DNA from 3 places in the Kocuria sp. CPCC 205235 genome. Region 2 is predicted to be linked to each of the others. Evidence: riboswitches for the same ligand, from Rfam matches in the RefSeq annotation. Region 2 holds a riboswitch; each other region holds the start of a gene.

Region 1 (6,849 bases), on a different contig from region 2:
TGCCGCCGGTCTGCCGCACGTGCTCATGCGCTTCTACACGGTTCCCACCGCCAAGGAAGCACGCAAGTCCGTGGTGTGGGCCATCACCCTGATCGGCTTGTTCTACCTTTTCACCCTGGTGCTGGGTTTCGGCGCAGCCGCGTTGATCGGCTCCGACCGGATCTTGAATTCCCCCGGTGGCGTGAACTCGGCCGCTCCATTGCTCGCCTACGAGCTGGGCGGCTCCATCCTGATGGGTTTGATCGCCGCAGTGGCCTTCGCAACCATCCTTGCCGTCGTCGCCGGTCTGGCCATCACGGCCTCAGCGTCCTTCGCGCATGACATCTACACATCCGTGATCAAGAACGGCAATTCCGACCCCAAGCAGGAACTGCGCGTCGCCAAGACCACCGTGGTCATCATCGGCCTGGTGTCGATCGCCGGCGGTATCGGCGCCCAGGGTCAGAACATCGCGTTCCTGGTGGCACTGGCCTTCGCGGTCGCCGCATCGGCCAACCTCCCCACGATCCTGTACTCGCTGTACTGGAAGCGCTTCACCACCCGCGGTGCCGTGCTGTCCATGTACGGAGGTCTGATCAGCTCCGTGGTCCTGATCATCTTCTCGCCGGTGATGTCGGGCGCTGAGACGTCCATGATCCCGGGTGCAGATTTCGCCATCTACCCGCTGTCCAACCCGGGCATCATCTCCATTCCGTTGTCGTTCCTATTGGGCTTCCTCGGTTCCATGTCCGAGCGTCGGCCGGAGGATCCCAAGAAGCAGGCCGAGATGGAAGTTCGTTCCTTGACGGGCGTTGGTGCTGAGAAGGCAGTCGATCACTGATTGAGTGTCCTGACGATTTCTCCTGTAACCTGATAGGAAGCTGGCAGTCAGTACGCTGACCAAGGCATACGAACGCGACGACCTCGTGTTAAAGCAAACAGCTAAACTGGAGGAATCATGGGCATTATTAGCTGGATCGTCCTGGGCCTGATCGCTGGCGCACTCGCCAAGCTCATCATGCCGGGTCGTCAGGGTGGCGGCATCATCGTCACCATCATCCTGGGCATCATCGGTGCCATCCTGGGCGGCTTCCTGGGCAGCCTGGTGGGCATCGGATCCTTGGAATCCGTGTTCGACATCGGAACCATCATCACCGCAATCGTGGGCGCACTCATCGTGCTGTTCATTTACGGTGCAGTGACCGGCCGCAAGGGCGCTCGTCGCTGATCCACGGCATCACTGAACGAGGGCGTCACCTCCGGGTGGCGCCCTTGTTGTATGTGCTGAGCTCCTCCGATCCACGAGATACTGGTGACCATGTCTGACGCACCCCTGACCATGACCCCCGAACTCGACAGCGCCACTGGCAAGCATCCCCGGCGCGTGGTCATTCTGGGTTCCACGGGCTCCATCGGTACGCAAGCGCTCGACGTCGTCGCCTCCGCGCGTGGCCTGCGGCGACCGGGCGAGGGCGACGCCGCCGCGGGGCACCCGCCGCTGTCGGTCACGGCCTTGGCCGCCGGAACGTCCAACCTGCCGGTGCTGGCGGAGCAGGCCGTCCGAGAACGTGTGGCCGCGGTCGGAACCAGTGGCACGGCCGACCACGCCCGGCAACTGAAAGAACTCATTGCCCAACGAGCCTCGGGGGAGGGCCTGACAGGCTTCACCCCCGAGATCTTCCACGGGCCTGAGGCCGCAACGTGCGTGGCGGAACACTCGGACTGTGATGTTGTTCTCAACGGCATCACCGGGTCCATCGGACTGGCTCCCACGCTCGCCGCATTACACGCGGGGACGCCCGTGGCGCTGGCCAACAAGGAGTCCCTCATCGCGGGCGGCCCGCTGGTCAAACAGGCCGCGGCCGCCACCGGCCTGGAGACCCCGCTGATCCCGGTGGATTCCGAGCACTCGGCTCTGGCGCAGGCGCTGCGGGGAGGCCGTTCGAGCGAAGTCGACCGATTGATCCTCACCGCCTCCGGCGGACCCTTCCGAGGGATGTCCCGGGATCAACTCACCACGGTCACGCCCCAGCAGGCGTTGAAACACCCCACATGGGACATGGGGGTGATGGTCACGACCAATTCGGCCACCATGGTCAACAAGGCGCTTGAGGTCCTGGAAGCATCCTTGTTGTTCGACGTTGCCCTGGACCGGATAGACGTGACCGTGCACCCACAGTCCGTGGTGCATTCCATGGTCCAGTTCGTGGACGGTTCCACCCTGGCCCAGGTATCACCGCCGGACATGCGACTGCCCATTGCCCTGGGTATGGGGTGGCCCCACAGAATTCCCGGCGCGGCGGCGTCGTGCGATTGGACGCAAGCGGCGCACTGGACCTTCGAGCCGCTGGACACCGAGGCATTCCCCGCCATCGAGCTGATGAAGCATGCCGGGACGCTGGGCGGCACCTGGCCGGCCGTGTTCAACGCGGCCAATGAGCAGGCCGTGTACGCCTTCCACCGGGGTGAGGTGAACTTCACGACCATCGTGGACATCGTTGCGGTGGTCGTGAATGAACACGAGGGCGACACGACCCCGCGGCTCGAGGACGTCCTGGGCGCCGAGGGCTGGGCCAGGAACCGGGCGGATCAGTTTATTGCGCAGCGTTTCAGCGCACGCTGATCACCGCCGGCCCCATGTTAGGCTTGGCCGCGGATGACGAGATCCGGCGTCAAGCTCTGGCTGGCCGGACGGCAACCCTCTCCCGTAGCGGGGTGCCCCAGATGACCATCCGGCCGCGGTTAACGTAGCTCCCGGCAAGTGCGGTTTCCCGAATCAACTAGCACGAGCCTTGCAACTGCGGTGTGTCCTCGGACGTACCGCTTTCAGTTGTTAATCGCCCAGAACATTTCACACCTCGGAAAGGCACATCGTGCGATCTCACCGTTTGATCCCCCTTGCGCTGGCCACCACCATCGGCCTCACCTTGACCGCGTGCGGCGGCGGAGATTCTGAATCCTCCGATCCTGCTGCGGACGGCACCGTCACCATTGGCATCGTCGGCTCGGAGCCCGCTCACGACGCGCTCAAGGAAGTCGCTGCCGAGAACGACATCACCGTCGAGTACGTGGATTTCAGCGACTACAACCAGCCGAACCCCGCCACCAAGAGCGGCGACGTGGACATGAACTGGTTCCAGCACACCGCGTACCTTGCTGACTACAACAACAACTCTGGTGACACCATCACACCGGTCGGGTCCACCGCGATTTACCCGTTGGGTATGTACTCCAGCAAGTACGACTCCCTGGACCAGATCAAGGACGGCGACGAGATCGCGATTCCCAATGACTCGATCAACCTGGGTCGTGCACTGAACCTGCTCAAGCAGGAGGGGCTGGTCGAATTCACCAAGGACACCATTGCCCCGACCGAAGGCGATATCGACACCGAGAAGTCCAAGGTCTCTGTGCGTCCCGTGTCCGCCGAACAGACTGTTTTGTCAATGGATTCCGTGGCGGCTTCCGTGATCAACAACGATTTCCTGGGCCGAGCGAACATCGATCCCAAGTCCGCTCTCGCATCGGATGATCCCAAGCAGGACAGCGCCAAGGTCTTCAACAACCTGTTCGCTGCTACCGAGGCCAACGCCGACAACGAAACCCTCAAGAAGGTTGCAAGCTTCTACTACGACCCCAAGGTCTTGAAGGCCGAGGACGAGGAGAGCAAGGGCACCGCTGTCCCGACAGAGGTGGACCAGCAGGAACTCAAGGATCTGCTGACGCGGTACCAGGAAGACCTGAAGGAACAGACCCAGTGACGGAAGTATCCAGTGAGCGCACCCTGGTGCGCTTCCGGGACGTCAGCAAGGTCTACACGGGCGGATCCAAGCGCGCACCGCGAGTGGTCAACGCCGTGGACAGCGTCACCCTGGACATCACCAAGGGCGAGATCTTTGCCGTGATCGGGTACTCCGGAGCCGGCAAGTCCACCCTCGTGCGATTGATCAACGGTCTGGAGCCCATCAGCTCCGGATCGCTCGAGGTTGCGGGTAACCGGGTGGACGGTAAGTCCGAGGTGCAGTTGGCACCCATCCGCCGCAAGATCGGCATGATCTTTCAGCAGTTCAACCTGTTCAACTCGCGCACCGTGGCGGGCAATATCGAGTATCCGCTCAAGCGTGCCGGGTGGAAGCCCGAGGAGCGCAAACGACGAGTGACCGAGCTGCTGGACTTCGTGGGACTGACGGACCGTGCCAAGAACTATCCCGAAGAGCTGTCCGGTGGGCAGAAGCAGCGCGTGGGCATTGCTCGCGCCCTCGCCTCCAATCCGGAGTTGTTACTCGCGGACGAATCGACCTCGGCGCTGGACCCCGAAACCACCCAGGAAGTGCTCGGACTGCTCAAGCGGGTCAACCGGGAACTGGGGATCACCATTGTGCTGATCACCCACGAGATGGACGTGGTGCGTTCCATCGCGGATCGCGTAGCCGTGATGGACAGCGGCCGAGTGGTCGAAATGGGCACCACGTCGGACGTTTTTGCCTACCCCCAGGCCGAGACCACACGGAAGTTCGTCTCCTCGGTGATGCGCACCGTTCCCCGTGAGGACGAGATCGCCAAGCTGCGCGAGGAACACCCGGGTCGCCTGATCCTGGTGGATGTCACCGACCAGAACCGGATCGGCTCCGTTCTCTCGGAGTGCGCCCGGGACGGCGTGACGTTCAACATCGCGTTCGGTGGCATCTCCATGCTGCAGTCGCGGTCCTTCGGCACGTTGACGCTGTCGTTGAACGGTCCGGACACCGCCGTGGAGAACACCATTGTTCGGCTGCGTGAAATCACCAAGGTAGAGGAGGTGACCCGCTGATGGATTGGTCATTATTGGGACCCCAATTGCTCTCGGCCACCGGCGAGACCCTGTACATGGTGGCAGTCACCCTGGTGTTGGCCGGTCTTATCGGGCTGGTGGTCGGCGTGGGACTCTACGTCACCCGTCGGGGCAACATCCTGGAGAACACCGCGGTTTTCACCGCGCTGAACCTCCTGGTGAACTTCATCCGCCCCATCCCGTTCATCATTCTGCTGGCCGCACTTGGCCAGGCCACCGAGGCCGTCGTGGGCACCCGACTGGGTCCTAACGCCGCGATTTTCGCCATGACCATTGGTGCAACGTTCGCTGTGGCGCGCATCGTGGAGCAGAACCTGATGAGCGTGGATCCCGGTGTGGTTGAGGCCGCTCGTTCCATGGGTGTGTCTCGGTTCCGGATCATCACCACGGTGATCCTGCCCGAGGCTCTCGGCCCGCTGGTGCTGGGTTACACCTTCTTGGTCATCGGCATCACGGACATGTCCGCCATGGCCGGTGCCATTGGCGCTGGTGGTTTGGGCGACTTCGCGTTGCGTCTGGGTTACCAGCGTTTCAATGACGAGGTCACCTGGGCAGCTGTGATTGTGATCATCATTCTGGTGCAGTTGGTTCAGTTCTTCGGCAACTGGTTGGCGCGCAAGATCATGCGCCGCTAGCGAGGACAACCGCTACGAATCCCGCCCCGGGCCTTCCCACGGAAGGCCCGGGGCGGCGTCGTTGGGCGTTCGTTTGCTCACGTCCGGCTGCAGGCTCTCGGCAAGGTGGCACAATGGAAGGTGAATAAATCGGGGAGTGCCCTTGCGCACCCCCGGCCAACAAGCTTCTGGAGGCAATTCGTGAGTTCGGTCAGTCTCGGTATGCCCGCTGCACCCCAGCCGGTCCTTTCACCTCGACGGAAGACCCGTCAGATCCAGGTGGGGTCCGTGGGTGTCGGATCGGATTTCCCGGTCAGCGTGCAGTCGATGACCACCACGCCCACCACCAACATCAACGCCACGCTGCAGCAGATCGCAGAACTCAACGCAGCTGGTTGCGACATTGTGCGTGTGGCCTGCCCGTCCCAGGATGACGCTGATGCGTTGCCCATCATTGCCAAGAAGTCACCGATCCCGGTGATTGCTGACATCCACTTCCAGCCCAAGTACGTCTACGCGGCCATCGATGCCGGCTGTGCCGCGGTACGCGTGAACCCGGGCAACATCCGCAAGTTCGATGATCAGATCGAGGGCATTTCCCGCGCAGCCGAGGCCGCGGGCGTGTCCATCCGGATCGGCGTGAACGCGGGATCGCTGGACAAGCGCCTGCTCGAGAAGTACGGCAAGGCCACCCCGGAGGCACTCATGGAGTCCGCCGTCTGGGAAGCCTCTTTGTTCGAGGAACACAACTTCCACGATTTCAAGATCTCCGTCAAGCACAACGACCCCGTGACCATGGTGCGCGCCTACCAGTTGCTCGCCGAGCGCGGTGACTGGCCGTTGCACCTGGGTGTGACCGAGGCCGGGCCCGCGCTGCAGGGCACCGTGAAGTCCGCGACCGCCTTCGGCATTCTGCTGGGACAGGGCATCGGCGACACCATTCGCGTCTCGCTGTCCGCACCCCCGGTCGAAGAGGTCAAGGTGGGCAACCAGATTCTGCAGTCGCTGGGCCTGCGCCCGCGCAAGCTGGAGATCGTCTCCTGCCCGTCCTGTGGCCGCGCCCAGGTGGATGTCTACAAGCTCGCCGACGACGTCACCAAGGGTCTCGAGCACCTGACCGTGCCGTTGCGCGTGGCCGTGATGGGTTGTGTCGTCAACGGGCCTGGCGAGGCTCGCGAAGCCGATCTGGGTGTTGCTTCCGGTAATGGGAAGGGACAGATCTTCGTCAAGGGTGAGGTCATCAAGACCGTTCCCGAGGACCAAATCGTGGAGACCCTGCTGGAGCAGGCGAATCGCATGGCCGAGGACATGGAGCTCGACGAGAACGGTCAGCCCGTAGAGGGCGCCCCGGTCGTGACGGCCGGATGATCCGATACCGGGTGACGCGTCTGCTGGTTCCCGGGGCAGTGCCCCAATCCCAATTAG
Region 2 (6,849 bases):
CGGCCGACGACGTCGCCGCGCCCGGCCTCGGTCGCGTGGTCCGCTGCTCGATGTCTTTGGGGGCACCCGAGTACTGCACCACGTGCTGCACGTACACACCGGGCGTCACGATGTGGTCCGGATCCAGCTCGCCCGGTTCCACGATGTTCTCGACCTCGGCAAAGGTGACCTTGCCGGAGGCAGCGCACACCGGGTTGAAGTTCCGCGAGGTGCGGCGGTAGATCAGGTTGCCGTCCGTATCTCCCTGCCACGCGTGCACCAGAGCCACGTCAGCGACGATCCCGCGTTCCTGAACATAGGTTCGGCCGTCGAACTCCGCGGTCGGCTTGCCCTCGGCAACCAAGGTGCCAACACCGGTGGCCGTGTAGAACGCGGGGATTCCCGCACCGCCGGCCCGCAGCCGCTCGGCAAGCGTTCCCTGGGGTGTGAACTCGACGTCGAGCTCACCCTCCAAGTACTGACGGGCGAACTCCTTGTTCTCCCCCACGTAGGAAGACAAAACCTTGGTGACTTGCTTGTTCTCGAGCAGCAGTCCCAGGCCTTTGCCGTCCACGCCCATGTTGTTGGACACCACGGTCAGGTCTTTCACGCCGCTGTCCCTCACCGCTTCGATGAGGTCCCGCGGGATACCGGACAGGCCAAAGCCACCCACGGCCAGGGTCATGCCGTCCCGCAGTGTGTCGGCCAGGAGTTCGGCAACGTTGTCTCTGAGTTTGGACACGGTCACCCTTTCGTAATGTGTGATCTCCATCTCAGCGTAGGAAGCGCCCACATCCTGGTCAATGAACTTCCGCATTCTTCCGGGCAAGTCCTCACATTCTGAAAAACAGCGTCTAGTCTGTCCATAATGTGAACAACTTCGCGACAGCTCCAAGCCAGGGGACGACGATGACGACACCGGATTCCAATACCTCGTCGCACTCCCGCTCACCGCATACCCAGAGGGGCACTCAGGTCGTGGCCCGGGTGGCGGCCATCCTGCAGGCGGTTGCCGCGAGTGAAACGGCTGGCTCTACCGCGGCAATTGCGCTCCACACCGGACTGACCAGGCCCACCACCCATAGGCTCCTGACGGCGCTGGCCGATGAAGGCCTGGTCGACCGCACCGAGAACGGCAACTGGGCGCTCGGACCCGAACTCCACATCCTGGGCACCGTGGCGGCCCAGCGCTATCCGGCTCAGGAACTCGCCACCCCGTGCCTGCAGCGCCTCGCGGAGGCCACGGGTGAATCCGCGTTCTTCTCTGCCCGCCGCGGCAACGAAGTCATCTGTCTGGCCCGCGTCGAGGGGTCGTTTCCGGTCCGCTCCCATGTGCTTTACGAAGGGCTCCGCCTCCCGCTGGGCGTGGCGTCCGCGGGGATCGCGATCCTCGGTCAACTCCCGCCGGATCAGCTCGAAACCGCCCTAGCGGACACCCGGGACGAACGGCAACGCCTCGGCTCTCAGCACGGCGACGCACACGTCCGCAAACTCGTCGCCCGCGTTCGCGACCACGGTTGGTCCCTGAATCCGGGACGCATTGTCGAAGGGTCATGGGGCATGGCCGCCGCGGTGTTCGATGCCTCCGGACAACCCCGGTACGCCCTGTCATTGACCGGCATCGAATCAAGATTCCGCGCCGAACGCCGCCCCCAACTGGGCGCGGCGCTGCTCGATCAGGCGCACAAATTGTCCACGGCCCTGCGCACCGGGGCGCCCTCGGCGTAAGGTGCCGGGCCTGGAAGGGTGTGCGGGCGGCGTCGTCGGCGTGGCGTACGGGCCGGACCATGTGATGAGGGCTTACTGCGCAGTAGACCCGGTTACTTTGTCGTAACCCCTGACGAAATGGTTCGCCGACGCCGCTCGGCCCACCCGCCGTGCGTGCCGGGGTGTGTGAGCGGCGTCGTGGCCTATTCCCACGAGTCGCCGGACGGGCAAGAATGAAGGGCATGGAACTCGACTATCCGTTCCACGGGCGGTGCCTGGTGCAGAACAGCCCCGCGAATCGAGTGCCGAGCCACGGAACCGATCGGTTCGGCACCAGTTTCGCGATGGATTTTGTGCCGGTGGATGGACAGAACCGTTCGGCCAGGTTCACTGGCACGTCGCTGTTGCGCACGGAGGCTCCCGAGAAGTTCGTCGGTTTCGGACAACCGGTCATTTCACCCGTGACCGGCACGGTGGTTCTGGCGGACGACCACGCCGAAGATCACGACGCCTTCCGCGGGTTGTCCTCCGTTGGTTACGCGCTGACCCAAGCCTGCCGCGTCGCCGCCGGATGGGGCGCGTTGGCTGGAAATTACGTGGTGGTGCAGGATTCCTTCAGCGGCCAGTACGTAGCACTGTGCCACCTGCGGCAAGGCAGCATCAGGGTTCGAGTTGGCCAGAGCATTCAGGCTGGGACCGCAGTTGCCCAATTCGGAAATTCTGGGAACAGCACCGAACCGCACGTGCATGTGCAGGCGGTCGATTCTCTGGATTTCGCTCAGGCTGTTGGCTTACCCCTGTCATTTCCGGACGGCCTACCCCGCAACGGTCAGATCGTGGGCGACGGCCCGGAGCGCCCGGTGCCATCTGGCTAGGACGCCGTCCAGCCGCCGTCCATCGTGTAGGCGGCACCGGTGACCATGCCGGCGGAGGGACCGGCCAGGAAGGCAATGAGCTCGCCAACCTCCTCCGGCTCGACCAGGCGTTTGATCGCTGATTCGGTGAGCATGATCTTCTCGACCACTTCGTCCTCGGGGATTCCGTGGGTGGCCGCCTGGTCCTTGATCTGCTTGTCGACCAGAGGCGTGCGCACGTAGCTGGGGTTCACGCAGTTGCTGGTCACACCGTGCGGAGCGCCCTCCAGGGCCACGGCCTTGGACAGCCCCTCCAAACCGTGCTTCGCGGCGACGTACGCGGATTTGAACGCTGAGGCGCGCAGACCGTGAATCGAGGACACGTTGATGATCCGACCCCACTCGCGCTCGTACATGTGGGGCAGGGCGGCGCGGATCAGCAGGAACGGGGACTCGAGCATGAGCGTGAGGATCCTGTGGAAGTCAGCGGGATCGAAGTCCTGGACTGCCGCGACCTTTTGAATCCCGGCGTTGTTGACCAGCACATCCACGTCGAGACTCAGGTCCGCGAGCGCTGCGGTGTCGGTGAGGTCAACGGCCCACGCCTCTCCGCCGACTTCTTGTGCCATGGTCTCGGCGGCGGCGGGGTCGATGTCGGCCACGATCACGTGGGCGCCGCGTTGCGCGAGGGCCCGAACCGCTGCCGCGCCGATGCCACTCGCACCGCCCGTGACCAGTGCTTTCTTGCCCTTGAGAGTGCTGTCCGACATGCCCCAACTCCTCGGTAATGGGTGATCTACGTCCCACACATTACGCGCGCCACAATTGGCCCGACCACCCATGCATGTTGTTTGATGAGTGAGTACCCATCCAGAGCGGCCGAGAGATCTGGCTCGTCGACGCCGCAGCAACCCGGGATTGAGCCCACGGTGCTACCGCCAGGACCGATGGAAAGGACTGCTAGTTCATGCCTCAGAACACCGATCGTATTCAGACCACCCACGTGGGATCGCTGCCCCGCACCCCCGATTTGCTGGAGGCCAACAAGCGCTTCCAGGAGGGTGAAGCCACCGCTCAGGAGTTGGATGCCGCGCTCGATAACGGCGTGATCGACATCGTCCGCAAGCAGCGCGAGATCGGTCTGGACATCGTCAACGACGGCGAATACGGCCACACCATGTCCTCCTCCGTGGATTACGGCGCGTGGTGGAACTACTCGTTCTCCCGACTGGGCGGATTGACCCCCACCAACGAGGACCGCTGGCAGGACGCCGAGGTCAAGCGCTCCTCCCCCGGCAACATCGTTCTGACCAGCTTCCCGGACCGCCGCGACCGCGCTCGTTTCCGCGACGCCTACGAGGACCCCACGGCCGGAGTTCTCGCGCACCGCGCCTCGGTCGCCCAGCCCAAGATCACCGGGCCGCTGACCTACGCCGGTCAGGAAGCCGTGGCCGGCGACATCCGCCGTCTCAAGGACGCAATGGTCGAGACCGGAGCCCAGCAGGGTTTCGTGGCCGCGTTGTCCCCGGGTTCCTGCGCACGTGTCCGCAACGAGTACTACTCGACCGACGAAGAGCTCGTGTACGCCTGCGCGGACGCCATGCGCGAGGAGTACAAGGCCATCATCGATGCCGGCCTGACCGTTCAGATCGACGACCCCTCCATCGCCGAGTCCTGGGACCAGATCAACCCCGAGCCCACCGTGGAGGACTACCTGGCCTTCACCAAGATCCGCGTGGACGCCCTCAACTACGCCCTGCGCGACCTCCCCGAGGACCAGATCCGCTTCCACCTGTGCTGGGGTTCGTGGCACGGCCCGCACACCACAGACCTCGAGTTCAAGTACCTGGTGGACCTCATGCTCACCATCAACGCGGGCGGCTACAGCTTCGAGGCGTCCAGCCCCCGCCACGGCCACGAGTGGAAGGTCTGGAAGGACCACACGCTCCCCGAGGGCAAGGTGGTCTACCCCGGTTTCGTCTCCCACTCGACCAACGTGGTGGAGCACCCGGAGCTCGTGGCCGACCGCATCGAGCAGTACGCGTCCGTGGTGGGTCGCGAGAACGTCATCGCCTCCACTGACTGTGGCCTGGGCGGTCGCCTCCACCCCTCGATCGCGTTGGCCAAGCTCGGCTCCCTGGTCGAAGGCGCGCGCCTCGCGACCGAGCGCTTGTTCTAGCAAGGTTCGCGAGCGGCGTCGGCAATCAATCGACGACGACGCCGCTCGCGCCACCCGCCTCTGCCCCCTCATTTCCCGCCCCCATCACCCTGGCTCATCCTCCCCACCCCACCGCTAGTGCCCCCGCTGCCGCCTAGGGCCACGCCGCCTCCCCGCCCGCCGGGTCCGCCGGGTCCGGCCGGCGTCGCAGCTCAGCCGGCCATCGCGGCCGACCATCTGATGCCGCCTTACGGCAAAGTAACCCGCCCTACCGGGCAGTAAGGCAGGATGAAATGGTGGGGCTCAACCGGAGAGCTAGCACAGTCGGCAGAAGTGCCTGTGGATAACTCGAACTGACCGACCCCGAGACCGCCTACAGTCGCGGTCATGAAAGCCGCTCGAGTACTGAGTTTCGACCCGTTGCCAGATGTGTTGCCGACGGTCGACTGGGGTCTGCGCGCTCCTCAGCTCAACGCGGACCCCGCCATGGTGCGCCTGACCCGCGGATACTGGTTCCACAAGCCAGAGCATTACGAACCCGCGATGCTCTCCGTGCTGCTGCACCGACACTTCCGGCGGAACATGAGCGGCTTGCCGATCACCGGCCTCCACGCATTGCGGTTGTACAAGGTGCCCGTCGACTCCACTCAACACTGGATCAATCCGACGCTCGGACACGAACCCGCTCCGCGAGCACGCGCCTTTGTGAGCGCCATGGGCTCACCCCACCTGGCCTGGAACCGTTACCGCCCCACGTCAGAGCTGGGTGGTGCCACATTGACCAAGTCCTATGGGCTGAACCCGTACTTGGGTCCATCGGAGTGCGCCCTCACCCATCCGATCGAAGCACTGACCGTGGCCGCCCCTTACCTGTCCGCGTGGCGAATCATTGCCTGTTTGGACTACCTGCTGGCGCACCGGATCCAGGTCACCAACAAGATCTGGCTGAAACCGTTCGACCGTGAAGAAATCTCGCGGACTCTCGCCCTGCTTCCCCCACGCTCACGCTCCGCCTGTCGAATCGCCAGACTTCTGAGCCACGCGGTGGAACGCACGTGGTCTTCACCCGAAACGTTGACTCGATTGCTGGTCCTCAAGAACGGCTTCCCGCCGCCCAGCATGAACCCACTGGTGATGCTGGATGGCCGGGAACGATTCCCCGACCTCGCATGGGTCGCCAAGCGGACGGCCCTCGAATACAACAGCAATGACCACGCAATCGACACTCAGATCTACCGGGACGAGAACTACAGGCTCGAACGCTTTCGTGATGCTGGATGGAAGGTGCGAGTGCTGACCTGGGACGACCTCAGGCACCCAGACCGTCGAGCCCAGTGGATGTGCTGGTTGGATCAGCAGTTGCGCTAGGTGACCGGTTGATCCGCGCTGCTGAGCCTGGTTGCGAAATTCGGAACGCGGGACCAGACCCCGCGCAACCATTTGATGCGACCGTACTGCAGAGTAACCGGGTCTACCACACAGTAAGACCGAATGAAATGGCTCATTGGACGCCCGAGGGAAGGTCGTCGCCCAGGGGAAGAGACTGGTCAGCACGGCACCCGAGACAGAGCTTCACACGTGTTTCCTCAAACCTTTGATAATTTTGCGCGGAGGTAGTGACGCGAGTCACGATCATCAGTACTATCTATTCCAACGACCATTCGGTCAGTAATCACAGATCTTGCCGGGCCCGGACCGCGCAACTCATGATCCTGGAGCTTCCATGGCTACAAACGCAGCTTCCCCGCCCGCACAGCAGCAGGCGCACACCATGTCCCGCGAAGAGCGCAAGGTTCTCGCCGGCACCCTGGTGGGCACAACCATCGAGTGGTACGACTTCTTCATTTACGCTCAGGCAGCGGCCTTCATCCTGGCCACGCACTACTTCAACCCGGCAGGCGCTGAGAATCCGGCTGTGGGACAGATCGTCGCCTGGGCTTCCCTGGGCATCAGCTTCCTGTTCCGTCCGCTGGGCGCCATCGTGGCTGGCCATATCGGCGATAAGTACGGTCGTAAGATCACACTCGTGCTGACGCTGTTCGGCATGGGCGCGGCCACCACTTTGATCGGCCTGCTTCCCACCTACGAACAGATCGGTATTGCGGCGCCCATTATTCTGCTCTGCTTGCGCGTCCTGCAGGGCTTCTCAGC
Region 3 (6,849 bases), on a different contig from region 2:
CAGCGGGGTGCCGGTTGAGGGTCGTGGCCAACGACGCCGCCGTGGCCGACTGCCGCTCCACCCGCACACCCAACGTGGAGATTCCCTGCAGGATCTCGTGTGCGGTAATGGCGGTCATGCACGGGCCCAGATCGTTGAGGTACTTGCAACGGGCCACACCCAACAGCGCTCGCTTTGCGCCGTAGACCTCCACGGGGGAGCGGTCGCCCCAGCGGGGATGCGGAGTGGTCAACCAGGGCCAACGCTTCGGATCCTGGGTGGGGTCGAAATTGCCGGTGTCCACCAACAGCCCGCCCAGGGGACCCCCGTGACCCGAGAGGTACTTGGTGGCCGAGTGGATGACCAGGTCCGCACCGTGCTCACCGGGGGTGAACAGATGCGGGGTGGCCACGGTGTTGTCCACGACCACTACGGCACCGTTGCGGTGGGCGATTTCCGCGATGGCGTCCAACTCCGGAAGGTCCGCGAGCGGGTTGGCGATCGACTCCAGGAAGAACACCCGGGTCTCCGGCGTGACCGCGGCTTCCCATTGCTCCGGGTACCGCGGATCCGCGAACGTCACGGTCAATCCGGTCTCGGCCAGGGTGTCCGTGAGCAGATCCACGGTGCCGCCGTACAGGTGCGACGACGCCACCACGTGCCCGTTGACCGGCCCGGTCAGCGCGAGCAACGCCAGGGTCACCGCGGCCTGACCGGACGAGGTGGCCACGGCGCACTCGGCCCGTTCCAGCTTGGTCACCGCGCTCTCCAGCGCCGTGACGTTCGGGTTGCCGGTGCGAGCGTAGGTGTAGCCGGCAGCGCGTTGCGCGAAGACCGCGCGAGCATCTGCCAGGGTATTGAACGCGTACGCCGCACTGTGATGGATGGGCGCCACAATGGGGCTACCCAGGGGTGCGGGTTTGGTCTGCTCGGTCACAGGAGGCTCCCTTCGGATGCGCGAGCGAGGGTCTCGGCGGGGGTGGGTTGGGCGGCGGTGGGTGCGGACGCGGCGTCGTCGTGGGTGGAATCATTGGCCAGCTCGGCACGCACGGTGACGGCGGCGGCCACGAGGCGATCGAGGGCGGCCTCGGTCTCGGGCCAGCCGCGGGTCTTCAAGCCGCAGTCGGGATTGACCCACACGCGGTCTGCCCCGATTTCCTGGGCGGCGTGGCGCACGCGCTGGGCGACCTCGTCGAAGGTGGGCACGCGCGGGGAGTGGATGTCCCACACGCCGGGGCCCACGTCACGCGGGAAGTCGCCGGCGGCCAGACCGTCCACGATGCCCGAACCCGAACGCGAGGCCTCCAGCGTGGTGACGTCAGCGTCCAGGCCGTCGATCGCGTCCAGCACGGTCTCGAACTCGGAGTAGCACAGGTGGGTGTGGATCTGGGTTGCGGTCTGCGCACCACCGGTGGCCAGGCGGAACGAACCGACGGACCAATCCAGGTAGTCCGGGCGGTCGGCCAACTTGAGTGGCAACAGCTCGCGCAGCGCGGGCTCGTCCACCTGGATGACGGCGGTTCCCGCGGCCTCAAGATCCGTGATTTCATCGCGCAGAGCCAGAGCGACCTGGTCGGCGACCTCGCGGGCCGGGGCGTCGTCGCGCACGAAGGACCACGCCAGGATGGTGACCGGGCCGGTCAACATGCCCTTGACCGGGCGGTCCGTCAGCGATGCCGCGTAACCAGTCCAGTCCACCGTGATGGGGGCCGGGCGGGAGACGTCGCCGAACAGGATCGATGGACGCGTGCAGCGCGAACCGTAGGACTGCACCCAACCGTGCTGAGTGGTGACAAAGCCATCCAGCCCTTCGGCGAAGTACTGCACCATGTCATTGCGCTCGGGTTCGCCGTGCACCAACACGTCCAGTCCGAGCTCCTCCTGCTTGCGCACGGTCTGGGCAATTTCGGCCCGGATCTTCTCGGTGTACTCGGCCTGGTCGATGCGGCCGGCGCGGACAGCAGCGCGCGTGGTGCGGATACCGGGAGTCTGCGGGAACGAACCAATGGTCGTGGTCGGCAGCGGCGGCAGGTTCAGGCGCTGAGCCTGCGCGGTGCGGCGCTCGTCCGCGGCTGCGCGCTCGCGGTCCTGCTGCTTGACGGCCGCGGTGCGGGCGCGCACTTCCTGGCGGTTGGTGGCCGGGTGCGCTGCACGGCGGGAGCGAATCTGCGCATCCTTGCCGAGTTCCTGCGCCACGGTGGACCAACCTTCGGTCAGCCCGCGGGACAGCGTCACGACCTCCGCGACCTTCTGGTCCGCGAACGCGACCCATTCCTTGACGTCCGGGTCGAGGGCGGTTTCACGCTGCACATCGTGCGGGACGTGCAGCAACGGGGTCGCCGTGCCCACGGTAATGCGGCCCGCGGCTGCCTCTTTGAGGCGGTCCAGTGTTTCCGAGGCTTTCTCCAGATCAGTGCGCCACACAGTACGACCGCCGACGACGCCGCCCACCAGCGGTCGCTCGCCCCACGCCTCGAGTGCGGCCCCACCGGGTTCACTGCCGCGGTCCAGGTCGATGGCGAGGGCCTCGATGTCGGTCGCGGCAAGGGCGAGTTGGGCGTCCTCACCCGCATCCCCGTAACCGACAGCAACCAGAATGTCGGGGCGGTTGGAGGGGAAGCTCAGACGGGTGTAGGCCTTGGCCAGCGCCTCGATGATGGTTTCGCGGGGAACGTCCCAGCCTTCGGCGGCCAGGGCGTGCTCGTCCAATTCGACCCATGGGATGCCCGCATCCTTGAGCGCGGTGAGCAACTGAATGTAGAGGTCGACCACGTCATTGAGACGGTCAAACGGCTGGGTGCCCGGTGCATCCGTGGTTTCCGGGCGGGCCAGCAGCAAGAGGGTCACGGGTCCCACGAGTACCGGGCGAGTGATGGCGCCGGTGGTCTCACGGGCGGTCACGAACCGTTCGATCAGGCTTTCCGGGTGCGCGGACAGCGGGGTGTCCGGGCCGATCTCGGGAACGTAGTAGTGGTAGTTGGTGTCGAACCATTTGGTCATCTCCAACGGTTCCAGGTGATCGGTTCCGCGGGACAGCGCGGTGGTCAGCTCAATGCCCTGCGGGGTGTCCGGGGCTGCGGGGCGGAAACCGTCCGCGCGGAACCGGGCCGGAACCGCGCCCAGGGCAAGGGCGGTGTCCAGGGTCTGGTCCACCGCGAACGTGTCGGAGGGGATCGAAGCGTCGTCGGTGAGACCGAGGCCGCTGAGGTGGCGAACGGTGCGCTCGCGCAGTTGGGTCAGAGTGTCCAGAACGGACTGGGCGGGGTTCTCGGCGGGCTTGGACCAGTAGGCCTCAAGCGCCTTCTTGAGTTCACGATCGGGGCCGATCCGGGGGTAGCCCAGGATGGTCGCGGCGGGGAACGAAGTCTTGGAAACGGCAGTCATTCGGGGTGCTCCTGAGGATAAAAGGGTGTGTTGTGGGAAGCCACGGTCACTGAGACCGTTGCCAAAAGGTTCTGTCGGAAGGGAAGTGCGGGCGCTGTCGTGACCGTGGTACGGCCACTGACGTGCGGCGGTCAGGCCGCGGTGATACCCCCGCGAAATTGTCGGGCGGCATCGCGCACCCGGAGATGATCGAGGATGGCTAAAGGCGCATCCGGGCGGTTGAAAGTGAACAAATGCAGACCGGGGCAGCCGAAATCCAATAGCTCGTCGATCAGCGTGAGCGTTGCCGCGATGCCCCTGCGGCGTAGCTCGGCTGGGCTCTCGGTGTTCAGGAAGCTGGTGATCCGTTCGGGGATCGGAACTCCGGTCAGCTCGGTCATGCGGCCCAAACGCTTGATGTCAGTCAGTGGAACCAGGCCGGCAATGATGGGCAGGTGGATGCCTTCCGAGCGCGCACGCTCCAGGAACCTCACATAGTCCTGAGCGTCGTAGAGCACCTGGGTGATCGCGTAATCCGCCCCGGCTTCTTGCTTGTCCCACAGCGCAGCGAGGTCCGCTTCGAAATCGCGGCCCTTCGCTGCCACCGGATAGCAGGCCACCGAAACCGAGACCGGACGCTTGCCGGGGCGCTCGCAGGCACCGAACTTTCGTTCCTCGACCTCGCGGATCAACTCGACCAGTTGCGATGCGCGATCGAAGCCACCCGGATGAGTCACCCACTCACCGCCGCCCACGGGCGGATCGCCACGCAAGGCGAGAAGGTCGCGGACGCCGTCGTCGAGCAAATCTTCGACGGCGCGATCCAGACCCGCGCGATCGGTGCCACCGCACGTGAGGTGGGCCACCGCAGGGGTCTTGGTCTGCTTGAGCAAGTGCCGCAGCGTCTCGCGGGAGACACCGTTGGTGCCGGAGTGACCGTGGGTGACCGAGAAGAAATCGGGACCGGCGGAGGCCATCGCGTCGATGTTGCGCCACACGGCTTCCGGATCGCGCGTGGGGTGCGGCGGGAACACCTCGAACGAGATCAAAGACTCGCGGCGCGGCCTGCGCACCAACCACGACGTTCCCGTGGGTGGCCCCGTGGCGACGGTCTGCTCCGAGACCTGGGGTGTGGACAGGGCGGGCATAAAAATACCTCCGGCGGTTCGGGACGCCGGAGGTTTCTCCGTGCGCCGTACTTGCTCGCCGTGCGGGTGCGCGGCGGCCGGATCGTCATCTGGGGCACCCCGCTACGTGCTGGAGGGTTGCCGCCCGGTTAGCCAGAGCTTTACACCGGGACTCATGATCCTTGTTGCGAGAGACATTAGCACAAAGTTTTGGCGGTGCAAGTCACATCCCGGAAACGGAACGGGTCAGTCCGTGCTGTTTCTCCGCGCCATGTTGGCGCGTTCAAGACTCGTCTCCCAGACGTCTTTTCGCAGGTCAGGGGGAGTAACTCAAAGGTGAGCTCTTGCGTGGTTTTCGGGCTGCGACGTAACAACCCATGAGCGGTTCCGCCTCCGGTGAGGTGGCCAGCCACGCGAGATTCTCGGCCGAGATCTTGACCGAATTGGCACCCGGAAGTCGAGCAATCAGTGGCGCGGCCACTGCATAAATCCTCTGCACAATGTTCGGGTATTTGCAGGCCAAGCCGGTGGCCGGCATGAGGCCGGGGTCAAAACTCGCGGCCCGGATACCACGAGCGGCCCAGGACTCGTCGACCTCGTAGGCCATGGCGATGCACGCCAGTTTGGAGGTCGAGTAGCGCACCAGGCCGTTGTCCTTGGCATGGGGCGCGGGTTCCGTGGGCGACAGAAGTTCGTCCATGTTCGACCAGCGCGCACCCGGAAAGCCGAAGGCTCGGAGGCCACCGCGATGAGTTTCGCTGCCCAGCGTGATGACCCTGGAACCGGGAGCCATGTGGCTCAGTAGAGGGTCGAGCAGAGCGACGTGGCCCAGCACATTGGTGGCCATGGTCAGCTCGAACTGATCCGCGGAGCGCTGCAACCGATCGAATGTCTGAACCCCCGCGTTGCAAATGATGGCGCGGGGGATCACACCGTCCTCGATGAGCCCGTCCGTGAAAGATTTCACGGTGGCAAGGTTCGCGAGGTCCAGTCGCCGGACGGCTACGCGGAGGCCGCTCCGCAAAAGAGCTGCCGCCACTTCTTGACCTTTAGCCATGTTCCGAACTGCCAGAATCAGAGGGATTCCCTGCTTCGCCATGGCCCGGGCTGTTGCGAGGCCCAGCCCCGACGTAGCCCCGGTGATCACCACGGGAGCGGTATGGGTTGCAGGCAGATCGACAGAGGCAGGGGGCTGCTCGGGTGACATGTATCGAGTATCTCCGGTCAGAACCTACGCATCAGCCTCGTGACAGATGTTTCTTGAACATCATCGGTGGCGATCCGGAGACGAGCCGCCACCGATGGCATTCATCGAAGCCAGGAAGGCTTAGTAGAGCTTGGTGGCCCCGCCGTCCACGGCGATCGCCTGGCCCGTGATGAAGCGGGCGTCGTCGGAGGCCAGGAAGGCTACCAGCGGGGCGACATCCTCCTCGGGGTCGCCGAACCGTCCCAATGGGATGTTGCCCAGCGACTTCTGGTACATGTCCGGGAAGGCTTCCTTCCACTGGGCCACGCCTTCGGTCAGCGCAATGGGCATCACGGCGTTGACGCGGATGCTGTCCCCGGCCCACTCGTTGGCGACCACACGGGTGAGACCGCGGATCGCTTCCTTCGCAGAGGCGTACGCGGCCTGCGTCGGTTGACCACTTACTGCGGAACCGGATCCGAAGTTGATGACCGAACCGCCCTGCTTGGCCAGTTCCGAGTGTGCGGCCTTCATGAACTGGCGCGTGGCGCGCAGGCCGGTGTTGAAGGACAGTGCCCAGGCATCCTCGTCCAGGTCCAGGAACATGGCTTGCTTGGATGCGTGCGCGTTGTTGACCAGGGCATCCAGACGCCCGAAGCGTTCGACGGCGGTCCGCACCGCAGCCTGCGCGGTCTCCTCGAGCGAGACGTCACCCGCCACGAAGACCAGACTCTCGCCCACATCCGACTCGAGCTTTTGGCCGGCTTGTTCATTGATGTCGACAGCCACGACGCTCGCGCCCCGGCGCACCAACACTCGACTCAAGGCGCCTCCGATACCGGAGGCGCCACCCGTCACAATGATCACTTTGTCCTGTAGCTGCATGAATTAAGCCTAGGGAAAGAGCCTGTGAGCACTGTCCGAAATGGTGTAGAGAAGAAATATGGATCAGTTGCCAGAAGACCTCACTGCCGGCCTCGATGTCACCCGTGTGGATTCGCTGAGCGGTGGTGACACCGCGGCGGCCTACCGGCTGGAGACTTCCGACGGGCCGGTATTCGCTAAGACCATGCTCGATGCGCCCGCCGGGGTGCTGGAGTTAGAGGCTGCCGGGCTCGAAGCGCTCCGAGCAGCGGCGCCGTCCGAGTTATCGGTACCCCGCGTGATCCGTGTGACTGAGCACGGGCTGGTCCT

What was found. Region 2 has a riboswitch for S-adenosylmethionine ahead of RF638_RS00995 (cobalamin-independent methionine synthase II family protein). Riboswitches for the same ligand answer to the same signal wherever they lie in the genome.
Region 1: it holds a riboswitch for S-adenosylmethionine, as region 2 does, so the genes downstream of both, RF638_RS03250 (MetQ/NlpA family ABC transporter substrate-binding protein) here and RF638_RS00995 (cobalamin-independent methionine synthase II family protein) in region 2, are expected to answer to the same signal.
Region 3: it holds a riboswitch for S-adenosylmethionine, as region 2 does, so the genes downstream of both, RF638_RS02840 (methylenetetrahydrofolate reductase) here and RF638_RS00995 (cobalamin-independent methionine synthase II family protein) in region 2, are expected to answer to the same signal.

The regions. Positions count from the first base shown of each region.
Region 1 is NZ_JAVKPR010000003.1:74,809-81,657, reverse strand. Features, by position in the region: gene RF638_RS03265 (cation acetate symporter) at 1-820, shown strand, start outside; gene RF638_RS03260 (GlsB/YeaQ/YmgE family stress response membrane protein) at 938-1,207, shown strand; gene dxr (1-deoxy-D-xylulose-5-phosphate reductoisomerase) at 1,319-2,602, shown strand; SAM riboswitch class IV at 2,635-2,749, shown strand; gene RF638_RS03250 (MetQ/NlpA family ABC transporter substrate-binding protein) at 2,853-3,740, shown strand; gene RF638_RS03245 (methionine ABC transporter ATP-binding protein) at 3,737-4,789, shown strand; gene RF638_RS03240 (methionine ABC transporter permease) at 4,789-5,445, shown strand; gene ispG (flavodoxin-dependent (E)-4-hydroxy-3-methylbut-2-enyl-diphosphate synthase) at 5,626-6,792, shown strand; gene RF638_RS03230 (GNAT family N-acetyltransferase) at 6,831-6,849, shown strand, end outside.
Region 2 is NZ_JAVKPR010000001.1:206,110-212,958, forward strand. Features, by position in the region: gene RF638_RS00975 (CoA transferase subunit A) at 1-721, opposite strand, end outside; gene RF638_RS00980 (IclR family transcriptional regulator) at 889-1,707, shown strand; gene RF638_RS00985 (M23 family metallopeptidase) at 1,929-2,561, shown strand; gene RF638_RS00990 (3-hydroxybutyrate dehydrogenase) at 2,558-3,310, opposite strand; SAM riboswitch class I at 3,404-3,494, shown strand; gene RF638_RS00995 (cobalamin-independent methionine synthase II family protein) at 3,508-4,719, shown strand; gene RF638_RS01000 (hypothetical protein) at 5,086-6,066, shown strand; gene RF638_RS01005 (MFS transporter) at 6,422-6,849, shown strand, end outside.
Region 3 is NZ_JAVKPR010000002.1:291,196-298,044, reverse strand. Features, by position in the region: gene RF638_RS02850 (aminotransferase class I/II-fold pyridoxal phosphate-dependent enzyme) at 1-916, opposite strand, end outside; gene metE (5-methyltetrahydropteroyltriglutamate--homocysteine S-methyltransferase) at 913-3,363, opposite strand; gene RF638_RS02840 (methylenetetrahydrofolate reductase) at 3,495-4,490, opposite strand; SAM riboswitch class IV at 4,533-4,650, opposite strand; gene RF638_RS02835 (SDR family NAD(P)-dependent oxidoreductase) at 4,786-5,676, opposite strand; gene RF638_RS02830 (SDR family NAD(P)-dependent oxidoreductase) at 5,797-6,540, opposite strand; gene RF638_RS02825 (fructosamine kinase family protein) at 6,599-6,849, shown strand, end outside.